Regions from separate parts of the Staphylococcus sp. Z5-21 genome, predicted to be linked through region 2. Evidence: a T-box and tRNA genes for the amino acid it is inferred to sense, from the RefSeq annotation. Region 2 holds a T-box; the other holds one or more tRNA genes.

Region 1 (7,875 bases), 190 kb from region 2:
TCACTGCTTAACCTTGCATCAAATCGTAACTCGCCGGTTCATTCTACAAAAGGCACGCCATCACCCATTAACGGGCTCTGACTACTTGTAAGCACACGGTTTCAAGTTCTATTTCACTCCCCTTCCGGGGTACTTTTCACCTTTCCCTCACGGTACTGGTTCACTATCGGTCACTAGAGAGTATTTAGCCTTGGGAGATGGTCCTCCCAGATTCCGACGGAATTTCTCGTGTTCCGTCGTACTCAGGATCCACTCAAGAGTGAACAAACTTTCGACTACAGGATTATTACCTTCTTTGATTCATCTTTCCAGATGATTCGTCTAGTCTGTTCTTTTGTAACTCCGTATAGAGTGTCCTACAACCCCAACAAGCAAGCTCGTTGGTTTGGGCTCTTCCCGTTTCGCTCGCCGCTACTCAGGGAATCGATTTTTCTTTCTCTTCCTGCGGGTACTAAGATGTTTCAGTTCTCCGCGTCTGCCTTCAGATATGCTATGTATTCACATATCGATAACACGACATAACTCGTGCCGGGTTTCCCCATTCGGAAATCTCTGGATCAAAGCTTACTTACAGCTCCCCAAAGCATATCGTCGTTAGTAACGTCCTTCGTCGGCTTCTAGTGCCAAGGCATCCACCGTGCGCCCTTAATAACTTAATCTTTTTTGACTTTCAACACGAACAAGTCGGTTGAAAACCCAAAATGTTATTAATCTGTGAGTGTTCTTTCGAACACTAGCGATTATTTCTTTTTGAATTCAAAGCTTGTTAAAAAACTCTAATTCACTCGGTTTTGCTTGGTAAAATCATAAATTTTACTTACTTATCTAGTTTTCAATGTACAAAATAATGCAATGAATACTCCAATGAGCATTCAAAACTGAATACAATATGTCAATGTTATTCCTGCATCTTCGTAAGAAGATGTTCCGAATATATCCTTAGAAAGGAGGTGATCCAGCCGCACCTTCCGATACGGCTACCTTGTTACGACTTCACCCCAATCATTTGTCCCACCTTCGACGGCTAGCTCCATAAATGGTTACTCCACCGGCTTCGGGTGTTACAAACTCTCGTGGTGTGACGGGCGGTGTGTACAAGACCCGGGAACGTATTCACCGTAGCATGCTGATCTACGATTACTAGCGATTCCAGCTTCATGTAGTCGAGTTGCAGACTACAATCCGAACTGAGAACAACTTTATGGGATTTGCATGACCTCGCGGTTTAGCTGCCCTTTGTATTGTCCATTGTAGCACGTGTGTAGCCCAAATCATAAGGGGCATGATGATTTGACGTCATCCCCACCTTCCTCCGGTTTGTCACCGGCAGTCAACCTAGAGTGCCCAACTTAATGATGGCAACTAAGCTTAAGGGTTGCGCTCGTTGCGGGACTTAACCCAACATCTCACGACACGAGCTGACGACAACCATGCACCACCTGTCACTTTGTCCCCCGAAGGGGAAGGCTCTATCTCTAGAGTTTTCAAAGGATGTCAAGATTTGGTAAGGTTCTTCGCGTTGCTTCGAATTAAACCACATGCTCCACCGCTTGTGCGGGTCCCCGTCAATTCCTTTGAGTTTCAACCTTGCGGTCGTACTCCCCAGGCGGAGTGCTTAATGCGTTAGCTGCAGCACTAAGGGGCGGAAACCCCCTAACACTTAGCACTCATCGTTTACGGCGTGGACTACCAGGGTATCTAATCCTGTTTGATCCCCACGCTTTCGCACATCAGCGTCAGTTACAGACCAGAAAGTCGCCTTCGCCACTGGTGTTCCTCCATATCTCTGCGCATTTCACCGCTACACATGGAATTCCACTTTCCTCTTCTGCACTCAAGTTTCCCAGTTTCCAATGACCCTCCACGGTTGAGCCGTGGGCTTTCACATCAGACTTAAGAAACCGCCTACGCGCGCTTTACGCCCAATAATTCCGGATAACGCTTGCCACCTACGTATTACCGCGGCTGCTGGCACGTAGTTAGCCGTGGCTTTCTGATTAGGTACCGTCAAGACGTGCACAGTTACTTACACGTTTGTTCTTCCCTAATAACAGAGTTTTACGAGCCGAAACCCTTCATCACTCACGCGGCGTTGCTCCGTCAGGCTTTCGCCCATTGCGGAAGATTCCCTACTGCTGCCTCCCGTAGGAGTCTGGACCGTGTCTCAGTTCCAGTGTGGCCGATCACCCTCTCAGGTCGGCTACGTATCGTCGCCTTGGTAAGCCGTTACCTTACCAACTAGCTAATACGGCGCGGGTCCATCTATAAGTGATAGCAAAACCATCTTTCACTTTAGAACCATGCGGTTCCAAATGTTATCCGGTATTAGCTCCGGTTTCCCGAAGTTATCCCAGTCTTATAGGTAGGTTACCCACGTGTTACTCACCCGTCCGCCGCTAACGTCAAAGGAGCAAGCTCCTTATCTGTTCGCTCGACTTGCATGTATTAGGCACGCCGCCAGCGTTCATCCTGAGCCAGGATCAAACTCTCCATAAATGAATTATGATGTTTGATTAGCTCATAAAATACTAATTTGTGTTATCTCTAACACTTGTTTTGAACCAACAATTTAATGTTGTGTTCGGAATTAACGTTGACATATTGCAATTCAGTTTTCAATGTTCATTTAAATTTCTATTGGAGCGGGTGATGGGAATCGAACCCACAACATCAGCTTGGAAGGCTGAGGTTTTGCCATTAAACTACACCCGCATATTTATTCATTAAAGGTATTTGATGCGGCCGAGAGGATTTGAACCTCCACGGGAATACTCCCACTAGGCCCTCAACCTAGCGCGTCTGCCGTTCCGCCACGGCCGCTTAGCCAAACGGTCAATTTGTTTCTCGTTCATTAAGTAACAAATAACATTGTAATATATTCTTAATTATTTGTCAACAACTTTTTAAATTGTATTTAACAAAATTAATGTTTCCTTAACCAAAGTTGCTATTAATTTCGCAACGTTTAATATCATATAATATATTTCGCTCATCGTCAATGAATAAACAAAACTAAAAAGAGTAAATTAACAAGATTAATTAATTAAACTCTCTAATTTGGTGAAAGTACACACAAAATACTCTATTTTTCCCTTAATCATTGCTAAAAATCTTCCATAAAATACATTCTATATATAAATAATGAACGCCTTTCGACTAAATTATCGATAGGCGTTCATTATTTATAAGTATATTAGTTGTTTAATTCTTTCAGTTTTCCATTACATTTTCCACAAACCATTTTATTTGTATCGACTTTTCTTATTCTTGGAAATCTAGACGCACATTTTTGACATTGATATATATAATTAACTCGATCTTCATATTTTTCAATTGCAGAACAAAATCTAGGTGCACCTGTTTGTTGGCACAGACGTTTAAAATCTTTGTCTTTATGTTTGTATCCTTTCTTCTGTAAGTGCAAATGATAATGACATAATTCGTGCTTAATAATATCAATGATAGCTGATTCACCAAACTTAGCAAATTGCTTTTCATTCACTTCTATATTGTGTGAACTTAATAAATAGCGACCACCAGTCGTTCTTAAACGCTTATTGAAATATGCTTTATGTTTAAATGGCATTTTAAAATACTTTAACGAGATTGTCTCTGTTAATTTTTGTAATGCACTGTTATCCATTTGGATCAATCATTGTTAATGATACTTTACCTTTTTTATCATCAATATCTAATATCCATACATCTACAATATCACCAACACTTACAATATCCATTGGGTTTTTAACAAACTTCTTAGCAAGCTTTGATATGTGTACGAGTCCATCTTGTTTTACCCCAATATCTACAAATGCACCAAAATCAACCACGTTCCTTACAGTCCCACTAAGTTTCATGTTTTTAGTTAAGTCTTCAATAGATAGTACATCAGATTTTAAAATAGGAGTTTCGAATTCATCTCTTGGATCTCTATTAGGTGCAATCAATGAGTTAATAATATCTTCAAGTGTCGGTTGACCAATATTTAACTTTTCTGCCATTGCTACAATATCAATTTTGTTCAAGGCAAGTTTAAGTTTTTCCGTTCCTAAATCATGTGTAGTCATTTCAATTTCAGTTAATAATTGATTTGCTACATTATAACTTTCTGGATGAATCGAAGTATTGTCTAAGGGTTCTTTACCACCTACGATTCTCATAAATCCAATACTTTGTTCAAATGTTTTCGCACCTAATCTTTTAACTTTAGCAATTTCTTTATTATGCGTTATAGCACCATTCTCTTCTCTATAATCTATAATATTTTGTGCAATTGTGGGTGTTAAACCTGATACATATTGTAGTAATGAACGTGAAGCAGTATTCACATCAACCCCCACTTGGTTAACCGCAGTTTCAACAACAAATGACAATGCACCTTCTAATGACTTTTGGTTAACATCATGTTGATATTGACCAACGCCGATAGATTTTGGATCTATTTTCACTAATTCACTCAATGGATCTTGTACTCTTCTACCTATCGAAACAGCACTACGCTCCTCAACTTGAAAATCTGGGAATTCATTTCTTGCCACTTCCGATGCAGAGTATACAGATGCCCCCGCTTCATTAACAATGATAAATTGAACGTTTAATTGGTGTTCTTGTATCATTGAAGCAACAAATTGTTCAGTTTCACGGCTCGCTGTACCATTACCGATAGCTATTAATTCGACATCATATGTTTTAACGAAGTCCACAAATATTTTTTCAGCATCTTCTTTTTTATTTACTGGAGGATGAGGATACATGACTCCTTTAGCTACAAATGTACCAAATGGATTAATGACTGCAAGTTTACAACCTGTTCTAAAAGCGGGATCAACACCAAGTATTTGCTTTCCTTTCATAGGTGGTTGTAATAACAAGTTTCTCAAATTTTCACTAAATACATCGATTGCATGATTTTCAGCTTTTTCAGTTAAATCACTTCTTATTTCTCTTTCGATCGATGGCATGATTAATCTTTTCAAACTATCTTTAATAGCATCTATAATGACATAGGTACCATTATGTTCAGATGATATTTCTTTGCTTCTAATAAAATTTTCTATCCCTTGTATATCCATTTCTATTTTAACTGATAAAACCTTTTCTTTTTCACCACGATTAACTGCAAGCACTCGATGATTGGCGATTTTTTTAATCGGTTCGGTATAATCATAATACATAGAAAAAATTTCTTTCTCATCTTCTGCATGCTTTTTCTTTTGCGTTATAATATTGCCCTGTTGAAATGTATCTTTAAGTATTTTACTTCTATATATAGGTTTATCTGAAACAATTTCTGCAATGATATCTTGAGCGCCTTTGATTGCATCTTCTACACTTGTGACTTCATCGTTAATAAATTGTTGTGCTTTCGTTTCAACAGATGTGTCTATATTTGTTTGTTGTAACCATTGCGCAAATGGCTCTAATCCTTTTCGTTTTGCCTCAGTTGCTCTTGTTTTCTTTTTCTGTTTGAACGGTCTGTATAAATCTTCTACTCTTTGTAATTTTGTTTGTTTTAAAATATCACTTTTCAAATCCGAAGTTAATAAGCCTTGTTCTTCGATATTATTAATAACTTCTTCTTTTCTCTTCTGTAGATTTACCATATATTGATATTCATCATCAATTTGTTTAATTTCTACTTCATCCAAACCACCTGTTTGCTCTTTTCTATAACGAGCTATAAAGGGTACTGTATTTTTATCTTCTAATAAAGATAAAACAGCATTAATTTGCTTGGTTGTGAAGCTATATTTATCTCTGATTGATTGAATTAAATTACTATCCATGAAATCCTCCGCTTATCATTATGTAATATTATTTTGTTAATAAATACATTTTAACATATCTGTATTACATGACTCTCTCAGAATCATCAATACAATTAAAAAAGCAGATTCCATAAAATTCGAAATCTGCCTTGTCTATATATTCAATTTATTTATTTGCTGCTTCCTGTAATTTCTTAATCGCTGTTCTCTGCAATCTTGATACATGCATTTGACTTAAGCCAATTCGTTCTCCTGTTTCTTTTTGGCTTAAACCTTCAATAAAAGTACATTGAATAATTTGTCTTTCTCGTTCTGAAAGTATTGGAAGTATTTTTTCCAATATCATCCTTTTTTCTGTTAAATCATAATTATCATCTTGTTGACCCATGATATCTAGTAAAGTTACAGTCGAACCGTCTTTATCTGCTTCAATAGAATGATCTACGCTCAACGCATTGTAGCTTTGACCCATTTCCATTGCTTCAAGCACATCTTCTTCATTCACTTCTAATCGATCTGCAATTTCAGTAATAGAAGGTGAACGTTCGAGTTCATTTGTTAATTCATCTGTAACTTTCTTAATTCGTGGTCCAATTTCTTTGATTCTTCTAGGTACATGAACACTCCATGTTTTATCACGCAAATAGCGTTTAATCTCACCAATCACAGTTGGTACTAAAAAGGCTTCAAACTTTCTATCAAAGGACAAGTCAAATCGATTGATTGCACCGATTAAACCAACCATACCGACCTGAACGAGGTCTTCGTGATGAGATTGACCTTTAGAATATTTATATGCCAAGGATTCGATTAACTTTCTATAATGTCTTACAAGTTGATCTTGTGCATCTGTATTTTCATTGTTTTGATGCTGCATAATCCATTGGTTTATTTGTTCAGGTGATACATCATTAACTGATTTCGACTCTCTCGCCATTATTTCGCACCTGCTCTTTTTTAATATACTTTATCATACTGATTGTCACACCTGATTGTTTATCAACTGTAACCTCATCCATTAAAGATTCAATTAAAAACAGACCCAAACCGCCTTCTCTAAGGAAGTCTATGTTTTCATTTTCTTTATATGGTCCTAATTTTGCTTTTGTTTCTTCATAATCGAAACTATCACCTTGATCAGAAATAATAATTTTAATTTTATCATCGAAGATTTCGAAGCAAAGATTAATCATCCCCACTTGATTGTAATCATCTTTATAAGCGTGTTTCACTGCATTAGTCACTGCTTCGCTGACAGCAATTTTAGCATCTTCTATATCATCATATGACGCACCTGCTCTTGAAAATACACCTGATAATGTCAAACGAATTAAACTTACATATTCTGCGGATGCTGGTAAACGCATTTCTATATAATCTTGTTTAAATTGCATGTTATTCGACCTCCGTTCCTTCATTAACATGCATCAAATCTTTTAATCCAGTTATATCAAAAAGACGACTTATTCGATCTGAAACACCTAATATATATAATTCTTTATCGTTTTGGTTTAATGCTTTTAATGTACCTACAAATAAACCTAATCCTGTTGAATCCATGTAACTCACATTTTCTAAATTCACATAGATATCGTGTGTTCCCTCTTGTCTCATTGGAACTAAGACTTCTTCTAATTCAGGAACTGTATATACATCCAGTTCACCGCCAACTTTCACCTCATAATGTGAATCATGAGTTACAGTCTCAATATTAAGCTTCATAACATTACACTCCTAATTATAGTCTCATTAATAACTTTTATACCCTTAAATTTAAATTTTAAATCTAAACACTAAAAACTAATTTACTCTTTTAATGATTAATATCGTTAAATCATCTCTTTTATCTGGGTTTTGTATTTTTAATATGGCTTCATATAATAATTGCACAATATCTTGAGGGTGCATATGTTTATATTTATGAATCATATCTAATAAATGTTGTTTGTCTAAAAAGTCGCCCGCTTCATTTCTGACTTCAGTTACGCCATCTGTAAAAATAATAACTAAATCATCTAAATAAATAGGTATTTCTTGTTGCTTATAACGTGTTTGTTGACTCACACCAAGTACTCTTCCTCGAACTCCCATTTCCTCAAATGTTTCT
Region 2 (7,875 bases):
CACTGTATCATCAATTGAATACACGGACCAACATACTTTCACCGTAACATTAAATGATCAGCAACAATTTTCAAGCAATAGTTTAATTATTGCCACCGGTGGCACAAGCGTCCCTCAAACTGGTTCAACAGGTGATGGTTATAAATTTGCCGAACACTTGGGACATTCCATTACTGAATTATTTCCAACTGAAGTACCCATCACTTCTTCTGAAACATTTATCAAAAACAAACGTCTCAAAGGTTTGAGTTTAAAAAATGTTGCGCTATCCGTTTTAAAAAAGAATGGTAAAACACGAATCACACATCAAATGGATATGTTATTCACTCACTTTGGAATTAGTGGACCCGCTGCACTAAGGTGTAGTCAATTTGTATATAAAGAACAAAAGAATCAAAAAAAACAAGATATTCAAATGCAACTGGATGCCTTTCCTGAACTTACCAAAAATGAACTCGAACAAAAGATTAGACGTTTGTTAGAAGAAACACCTGATAAATTTGTTAAAAATAGTTTGCATGGCTTAATTGAAGAGCGCTATTTGTTATTTTTAATTAAGCAAGCCCATATCTCAGATGATTTAACAGCGCACCATATTGCCAACGCACAAATTAATCAACTTGTAGAATTATTAAAAGGATTTACCTTTACGGTTAACGGCACACTTTCTATTGAAAAAGCCTTCGTTACAGGAGGTGGTGTTTCATTAAAAGAAATACAACCCAAAACAATGATGTCTAAGTTTGTACCTGGTTTGTTTTTATGTGGTGAAGTACTGGATATCCACGGTTATACAGGTGGATATAATATCACAAGCGCCCTTGTCACAGGTCATGTAGCTGGCACTAATGCAAGCCTTTTCTAAATTGATTATATATAGTAAAAGATAACATTGAAATCCAATAGTTTCATTAATATTTGATAAAGTAGCAGTGCATCATTCACTGTAAAGCCATTACTATATGGACAAATAAAGCATTATAAATAAACTGTTGATTACCTTAAGAAAGCCGAGACATATGCTTATGTCTCGGCTTTTAATTAACTACTTATTTTATAATTAAATACTTTTAATATCTAAACCTTCATCACCAAATTCATCCATACCACCTTCAACATTCACTGCATTCACGCCATTTTGTTCAAGGTATTGAACGACTTGCGCACTTCTGCCACCGGCTTTACAGATAATATAATACGTTTCATTATCATTAAAATAGTTTAGATTATCTGGAATACTATTCATTGGAATGGTTTCAGCACCTGGAATGATACCCATCGCTGTTTCTTGATCAGTTCTAACGTCCACAATGTTAACTGGGTTTGCATCCAAAATTTTCTCTTTTAGTTCAGTTACTGTGATAGATTCCATAATTAATTCCTCCTGTGTTTATTTAGCAACGATATTAACAAGTTTTTTAGGAACTGCAATAACTTTTTTAATATCTTTACCTTCTATTTCAGATTTAACATGTTCATTATCTAGTGCGATTTGCTCCATTTCTTCTTTCGCAATATCTTTAGATACATTAATTTTAGCACGCACTTTACCATTTACTTGTACGACAATCTCAATTTCGTCATCAACAAGTAACGCGTCATCGTAGGATGGCCATGGTTGATAAGTGATTGTTTCATCATGGCCTAAACGTGACCACAATTCTTCAGATATATGAGGTGCAATCGGCGCTAGCATTTTAATAAAGCCTTCGATATATGGTTTATAAATTTCTTCCGCTTTATAACAATCATTAATAAATACCATAAGTTGACTAATCGCTGTGTTAAAGTTAAGCGAATTGTAATCTTCTGTAACTTTTTTCACTGTTTGGTGATAACTCTTATCTAAAGCCTTACTATGATTGTTTACCACTTTATTAGAAATTGAACCATCTTCTGTAATTAATAAACGCCAAATCCTATCTAAGAAACGTCTCGAACCATCTAAACCATTTTCGCTCCAAGCGATAGCGGCATCAAGCGGTCCCATAAACATCTCATATAAACGTAACGTATCCGCACCATGAGATTTTACAATATCATCTGGATTAATTACATTACCTTTAGATTTACTCATTTTTTCGTTACCTTCACCCAAAATCATACCTTGGTTGAATAACCTTTGGAATGGTTCTTTTGTTGGTACCACACCTAAATCAAATAATACTTTGTGCCAAAATCGTGCATACAATAAATGTAATACAGCATGTTCTACGCCACCAATATACAAATCTACAGGCAACCAATGTTTTAATTTTTCAGGATCTGCTAACATTTGCTCATTGTCTGGATCAATATATCTTAGATAATACCAACAGCTACCTGCCCATTGTGGCATCGTATTTGTTTCACGACGGCCTTTCATACCTGTGGCTTCATCGACAACGTTTACAAATTCATCAATATTCGCTAACGGTGATTCACCTGTCCCTGACGGTTTTATTTCATCAGTTTCTGGTAAAAGTAATGGTAGTTCATCTTCAGGTACTGTCGTCATTGAGCCATCTTCCCAGTGAATAACTGGAATAGGTTCGCCCCAATATCTTTGTCTACTGAACAACCAATCTCTAAGTTTGTAGTTTACTTTACGCATACCGGCATTTTTATTTTCTAACAATTCAATCGCTTTTTCTATAGCTGCTTCATTGTATAATCCGTTTAGTTCACCAGAATTAATATGCGGTCCGTCGCCAGTGTAGGCTTCCTTGCTCATATCTCCGCCTTCGATGACTTCTATAATTGGTAAGTCAAATGTTTTAGCGAATTCATAATCACGCTGATCACCACTAGGTACAGCCATGACCGCACCAGTACCGTAAGTGGATAGTACGTAATCTGCAATCCATATTGGTACTTGTTGCCCTGATAATGGATTAACAGCATATGCACCAGTGAATACACCAGACTTTTCTTTTGATAAGCCAGTACGTTCTAAATCAGATTTCTTAGCCGCTTCTTTTTGATAAGCTTCTACATCATCTTTATTATCTTCCGTAGTAATCAAATCTACAAGCTCGTGTTCTGGGCTAAGCACTAAAAATGACGCACCGTATATTGTATCAGGTCTAGTAGTAAATACTTCAATTTGCTCATTATAATCTTTCACATCAAATGCCACTGATGCACCTTCAGAACGGCCAATCCAGTTACGTTGCATATCTTTCAATGACTCTGGCCAGTCTAATTCATCTAAATCTTCTAACAATCTGTCTGCATATTCGGTAATTTTAAGAACCCATTGCTTCATTGGACGTCTATATACAGGATGGCCGCCACGTTCTGATACGCCATCAATAACTTCTTCATTCGATAATACCGTACCTAATGCTGGACACCAATTCACAGCCACTTCATCTACATAAGCTAAACCTTTATTATATAATTGTATGAAAATCCATTGTGTCCATTTGTAGTATTCAGGATCTGTCGTATTCACTTCTCTATCCCAGTCATAACTGAAACCAAGTTCTTTTATCTGACGCTTAAAGGTCTGAATATTTTCTTTAGTGAACTCTCGTGGATCATTACCTGTATCTAATGCATATTGTTCAGCTGGTAAGCCAAATGCATCCCAACCCATTGGGTGTAATACGTTATAACCTAACATACGTTTATAACGAGAGATGATATCTGTAGCAGTATACCCTTCTGGGTGACCAACATGCAGGCCTGCTCCTGATGGATAAGGGAACATATCTAAAGCATAAAATTTCTTTTGCCCTAAATTGTCGCTCGTTTTAAAAGTTTTATTTGCTTCCCAATAGTCCTGCCATTTCTTTTCAATTTCATTATGACTGTAATTCACTACTTTTCCTCCTATTCAATAAAAAAACACCCCAAACTATTATTTAATTACAAAGGGACGACTTTCGCCGCGGTACCACCCAAATTCACATTAAATGTGCACTCATTTTAACTAATAGTAAGAGATGTCATAAATTATCTTTAAGTCCTGGTAAGTTCACTTTAACTTAACACTAGGTTCCACCAACCCTAGTTCTCTGTAGATAAGTTTTAAAGTTACTACTCCTATACATTACTAATAATATTTGAAATAACTATTTATTTCAAGAGTAAAACCTGATTTAACAGGAAACATACTTATTTACTACATATGATAAGCATGTATAACTAAAAAATAAATTATTATATAAATTAGTGAGACAGAGACCAACGTTTTTCACAGTGATTTCATAGACCCACGCCCGCAAGGATAATTAAGGTTCATGCTTATACAAAAGGCACACTTCTGTACAAAGCGCTGACGATACATTGACTGCCAATTGAAAACGAGCCTAAGATATTTATTTATATCCCAGACTCATCAGATATCTTACGTATCTTTTGGTAATTTTTTATCGTATATTAACAGGAATACCAGTGCAATAAGTAATAATACAATCATACTTAAAAACATAGCTTGCATATTAAACGAATCTACAACAACACCGCCAATTAATGGTCCAAAAGCTTTTCCCACAGTTGCAGCAGAATTAACATAACCTTGGAATGAACCTTCTTTCCCTTTAGGCGCTAATTGATTCGCTATTGTTGGTACGGCTGGCCAAACAAACATTTCTCCTAAAGTAAGTATAATCATAGCTACCATGAAAATTGAAAATTGTTCAGCAAAACTTGTCACAAAGAAAGAGAGAATAAAGATGACAATCCCAACAAGCATTTGATATTTTAGGTTTCCTTTTAACAATCTAATGACAGGTAAGATTAAAGGTTGCGCAACTAAAATCATAATGCCGTTAACTGTCCATAACAGACTGTACTGACTCATTGAAATATTGATTTCTTGAGTAAACGAAGCTATCGTACTTTCCCATTGAATATAAGCAATCCAACAAATACTGAACATAACGCATAATAACGTTAGCGCTATAAACTGTGGTCTATATGCTTTAGATAAAAGACTCATTGCATCCGTTGATTTCACTTTAACATCTAAATTAATTTTGAATTGTGTCACGGCTACAATTGCAAATGCGACATACATTAATAAGTTCGCTATAAAAATATAATTAAAACTTAATTCTGCTACAAATCCACCTGATGCAGCACCAATGGCTACACCTAAATTTTGAGCCAAATAAATTGCATTAAAAGTTTGACGACCACCTTGTGGCCACACGGCGCCAGCCAATGCATAAATTGCTGGAACAATCATACCGCCACCAAATCCTAGTGCTACTAGCCATACAGCATACCATGGCCAACCATGGAAAAAATTAAGCAGTGTTGTACTCATTAAACAAATTACTGTTCCTATAATAATAGTACGATAACCACCTAATTTATCAAAAAGCATGCCCCCTAATAAGTTACCTATGACCATGCCAAATGAATTGATCATTAGTACTAATCCGGCGATAGTTAGACTTTTATCTAATTCTTCATTCATATAAATTGTATTTAATGGCCATAAGAAACTTGAGCCTGTGATATTTAATGCCATACCAATTACTAGCCACCACACTGATTTAGGCATATTCATAACATTAAGCTCCTTTCTACATCAAAATTTCTTATTTTACTTTAAACACTATATCATTAAAATATGTTAAAATCTTTAACTAGAATGAATTTAGAAAGGAAAATGTTATATGGGACAATTCTTCCCTTACGCATTCGAGAATAAAAGATATCATACATGGAATTATCATTTAAAAAATAAATTTGGACAAAAAATATTTAAAGTTGCAATTGATGGAGGATTTGATTGTCCAAATAGAGATGGTACCGTTGCACATGGTGGCTGTACATTTTGTTCAGCAGCTGGTAGCGGTGACTTTGCAGGTAATCGTGTAGATCCAATCGATGTACAATTTAAAGAAATAAAAGATAGAATGCATGAAAAATGGCACGATGGCCAATACATCGCCTACTTCCAAGCTTTTACAAATACACATGCACCCGTAGAGGTATTGCGTGAAAAATATGAAACTGCATTGAAAGAGCCTGGTGTAGTTGGTTTATCCATAGGTACACGTCCAGACTGTTTACCTGATGATGTAGTCGAGTATTTAGCAGAATTGAATGAACGTACTTACTTATGGGTTGAACTAGGTCTTCAAACAATACACCAAGAAACATCTGATTTAATCAATCGCGCACATGATATGAAAACTTATTATGAAGGTATTGCCAAACTACGCAAACATAATATAAACATTTGTACGCATATTATAAATGGTTTACCTGGTGAAGATTATAATATGATGATGGAAACTGCACGAGAAGTCGCTCAAATGGACGTACAAGGTATAAAAATACATTTACTTCACCTATTAAAAGGAACGCCAATGGTTAAGCAATATGATAAAGGCATGCTAGAATTTATGTCACAAGATGAATACACTAAATTAGTGTGTGATCAGTTAGAAATCATACCAAAAGAAATGATCGTTCATAGAATTACCGGTGATGGTCCAATCGATTTAATGGTAGGTCCTATGTGGAGTGTTAACAAATGGGAAGTTCTCAATGAAATTGATAATGAACTTGCTCGCCGAGATTCATACCAAGGAAAATATTTTGAAAGCACAGTTAAGTCATGAAACTTGAACGCATTCTCCCTTTTGCTAGAACATTAATTCAACAACACGTATCAGATGACAGTATCGTGATCGATGCTACATGCGGTAACGGTAATGATACACATTTTCTTGCCCAACAAGTTCCAAACGGTAATGTCTATGCTTTTGATATACAAGATGAAGCTATTAAGCAGACACAACTTAAGATTCATGATTTTAACAATGTCACTATCGTTCAAGATAGCCATGCAAATATCCAATCATATATTCCAAATTATCAACAAGGTAAAATTGACGCAGCGATTTTTAACTTAGGTTATTTACCAAAAGGAGATAAATCCATTGTTACACAAGCCGAAAGTACAATTGCTGCCATAAATGCAATATTTAATATTTTATCCATAGAAGGCATCATTATTCTTGTTATTTATCATGGCCATGATGAAGGCAAATTGGAGCGAGATGCTATTCTAGATTATTTGGAACAATTCGATCAAAATAAAGCACATATTCTAAAATATCAATTTATCAATCAACAAAATAATCCACCATTTATTTGTGCGATAGAAAAAAGATAAATTCTATCATTTAGTTTTCCTAAAGCACACGCTTTAAAAATAAAAAAAGCTGCCAATAAAAGTATTTAAACTTTGTTGGCAGCTTTTTTGTGTAAATTACACTGTAAAATTCATAATTCCTATAGATTTAAGATAGATTTAAGACTGTTTTGAATAGTAGATGAGTTAGAATCAATTTCTTCTTTAAAAAAGTTTAAAAGACTTTCCCTTTGATCTTTTAAATCTTCATTAAAATGGATAATAACTGTACGTTCGTCGTTTTGTGGTCTTTCTTTAATAATCCACGCTTTTTCAACTAAATCATTGTACGTACGTGTACGTTTGTATGATTTAATATGAACAAAGTCATCCATTTCTTTTAAAGTCATTGACCCTTCTTTCCAAAGTGTCAAAAGGATTAAAATTTCTTCTTTTGACATTTTATATTGCTTTTGAACTTTGTCAAAAATATCCTCGATATCTTTCAACACAGATTCTAATTGCAAAACGCCATCCACTTTTTCAGTAAATGTCTTCCCCATAGTGTAATCCCCCAATCATAGTATAAAGTTTAAACATGTAAAATTAATTTCAAAAAATCATCAATCACTGTAAAATAAATTCTACACTGAATAAATATTAGAATTTTTAATAAAATTAATCTTATATACAGTTTAAATTTAAACTATGAATTATGCAATTAAATGAGATATTTTATTTTGCATTTCTTTCAAAATACCAACAGAACGGGTAAATAAAGTTTTTTCTTCATC

What was found. A T-box is a leader RNA that pairs with one kind of tRNA and senses whether it is charged. The one in region 2 lies ahead of leuS (leucine--tRNA ligase), so its partner is inferred to be a tRNA-Leu.
Region 1: it has a tRNA-Leu gene. The T-box ahead of leuS (leucine--tRNA ligase) is inferred to sense a tRNA for this amino acid. The anticodon was not compared.

What each region holds. Positions count from the first base shown of each region.
Region 1 covers NZ_CP096462.1:849,926-857,800, reverse strand. The annotation lists rRNA gene M1D64_RS04155 (23S ribosomal RNA) at 1-659, opposite strand, end outside; rRNA gene M1D64_RS04150 (16S ribosomal RNA) at 944-2,496, opposite strand; tRNA gene M1D64_RS04145 (tRNA-Gly) at 2,639-2,712, opposite strand; tRNA gene M1D64_RS04140 (tRNA-Leu) at 2,738-2,820, opposite strand; gene M1D64_RS04135 (SprT family protein) at 3,194-3,643, opposite strand; gene M1D64_RS04130 (Tex family protein) at 3,636-5,786, opposite strand; gene sigB (RNA polymerase sigma factor SigB) at 5,935-6,705, opposite strand; gene rsbW (anti-sigma B factor RsbW) at 6,680-7,162, opposite strand; gene M1D64_RS04115 (anti-sigma factor antagonist) at 7,164-7,490, opposite strand; gene M1D64_RS04110 (SpoIIE family protein phosphatase) at 7,569-7,875, opposite strand, start outside.
Region 2 covers NZ_CP096462.1:1,042,915-1,050,789, reverse strand. The annotation lists gene M1D64_RS05275 (BaiN/RdsA family NAD(P)/FAD-dependent oxidoreductase) at 1-865, shown strand, start outside; gene M1D64_RS05270 (rhodanese-like domain-containing protein) at 1,061-1,372, opposite strand; gene leuS (leucine--tRNA ligase) at 1,391-3,805, opposite strand; T-box leader at 3,856-4,046, opposite strand; gene M1D64_RS05260 (MDR family MFS transporter) at 4,334-5,503, opposite strand; gene mnmL (tRNA modification radical SAM protein MnmL/YtqA) at 5,613-6,566, shown strand; gene mnmM (tRNA 5-(aminomethyl)-2-thiouridylate-methyltransferase MnmM) at 6,563-7,123, shown strand; gene M1D64_RS05245 (transcriptional regulator, SarA/Rot family) at 7,243-7,644, opposite strand; gene M1D64_RS05240 (L-lactate dehydrogenase) at 7,795-7,875, opposite strand, start outside.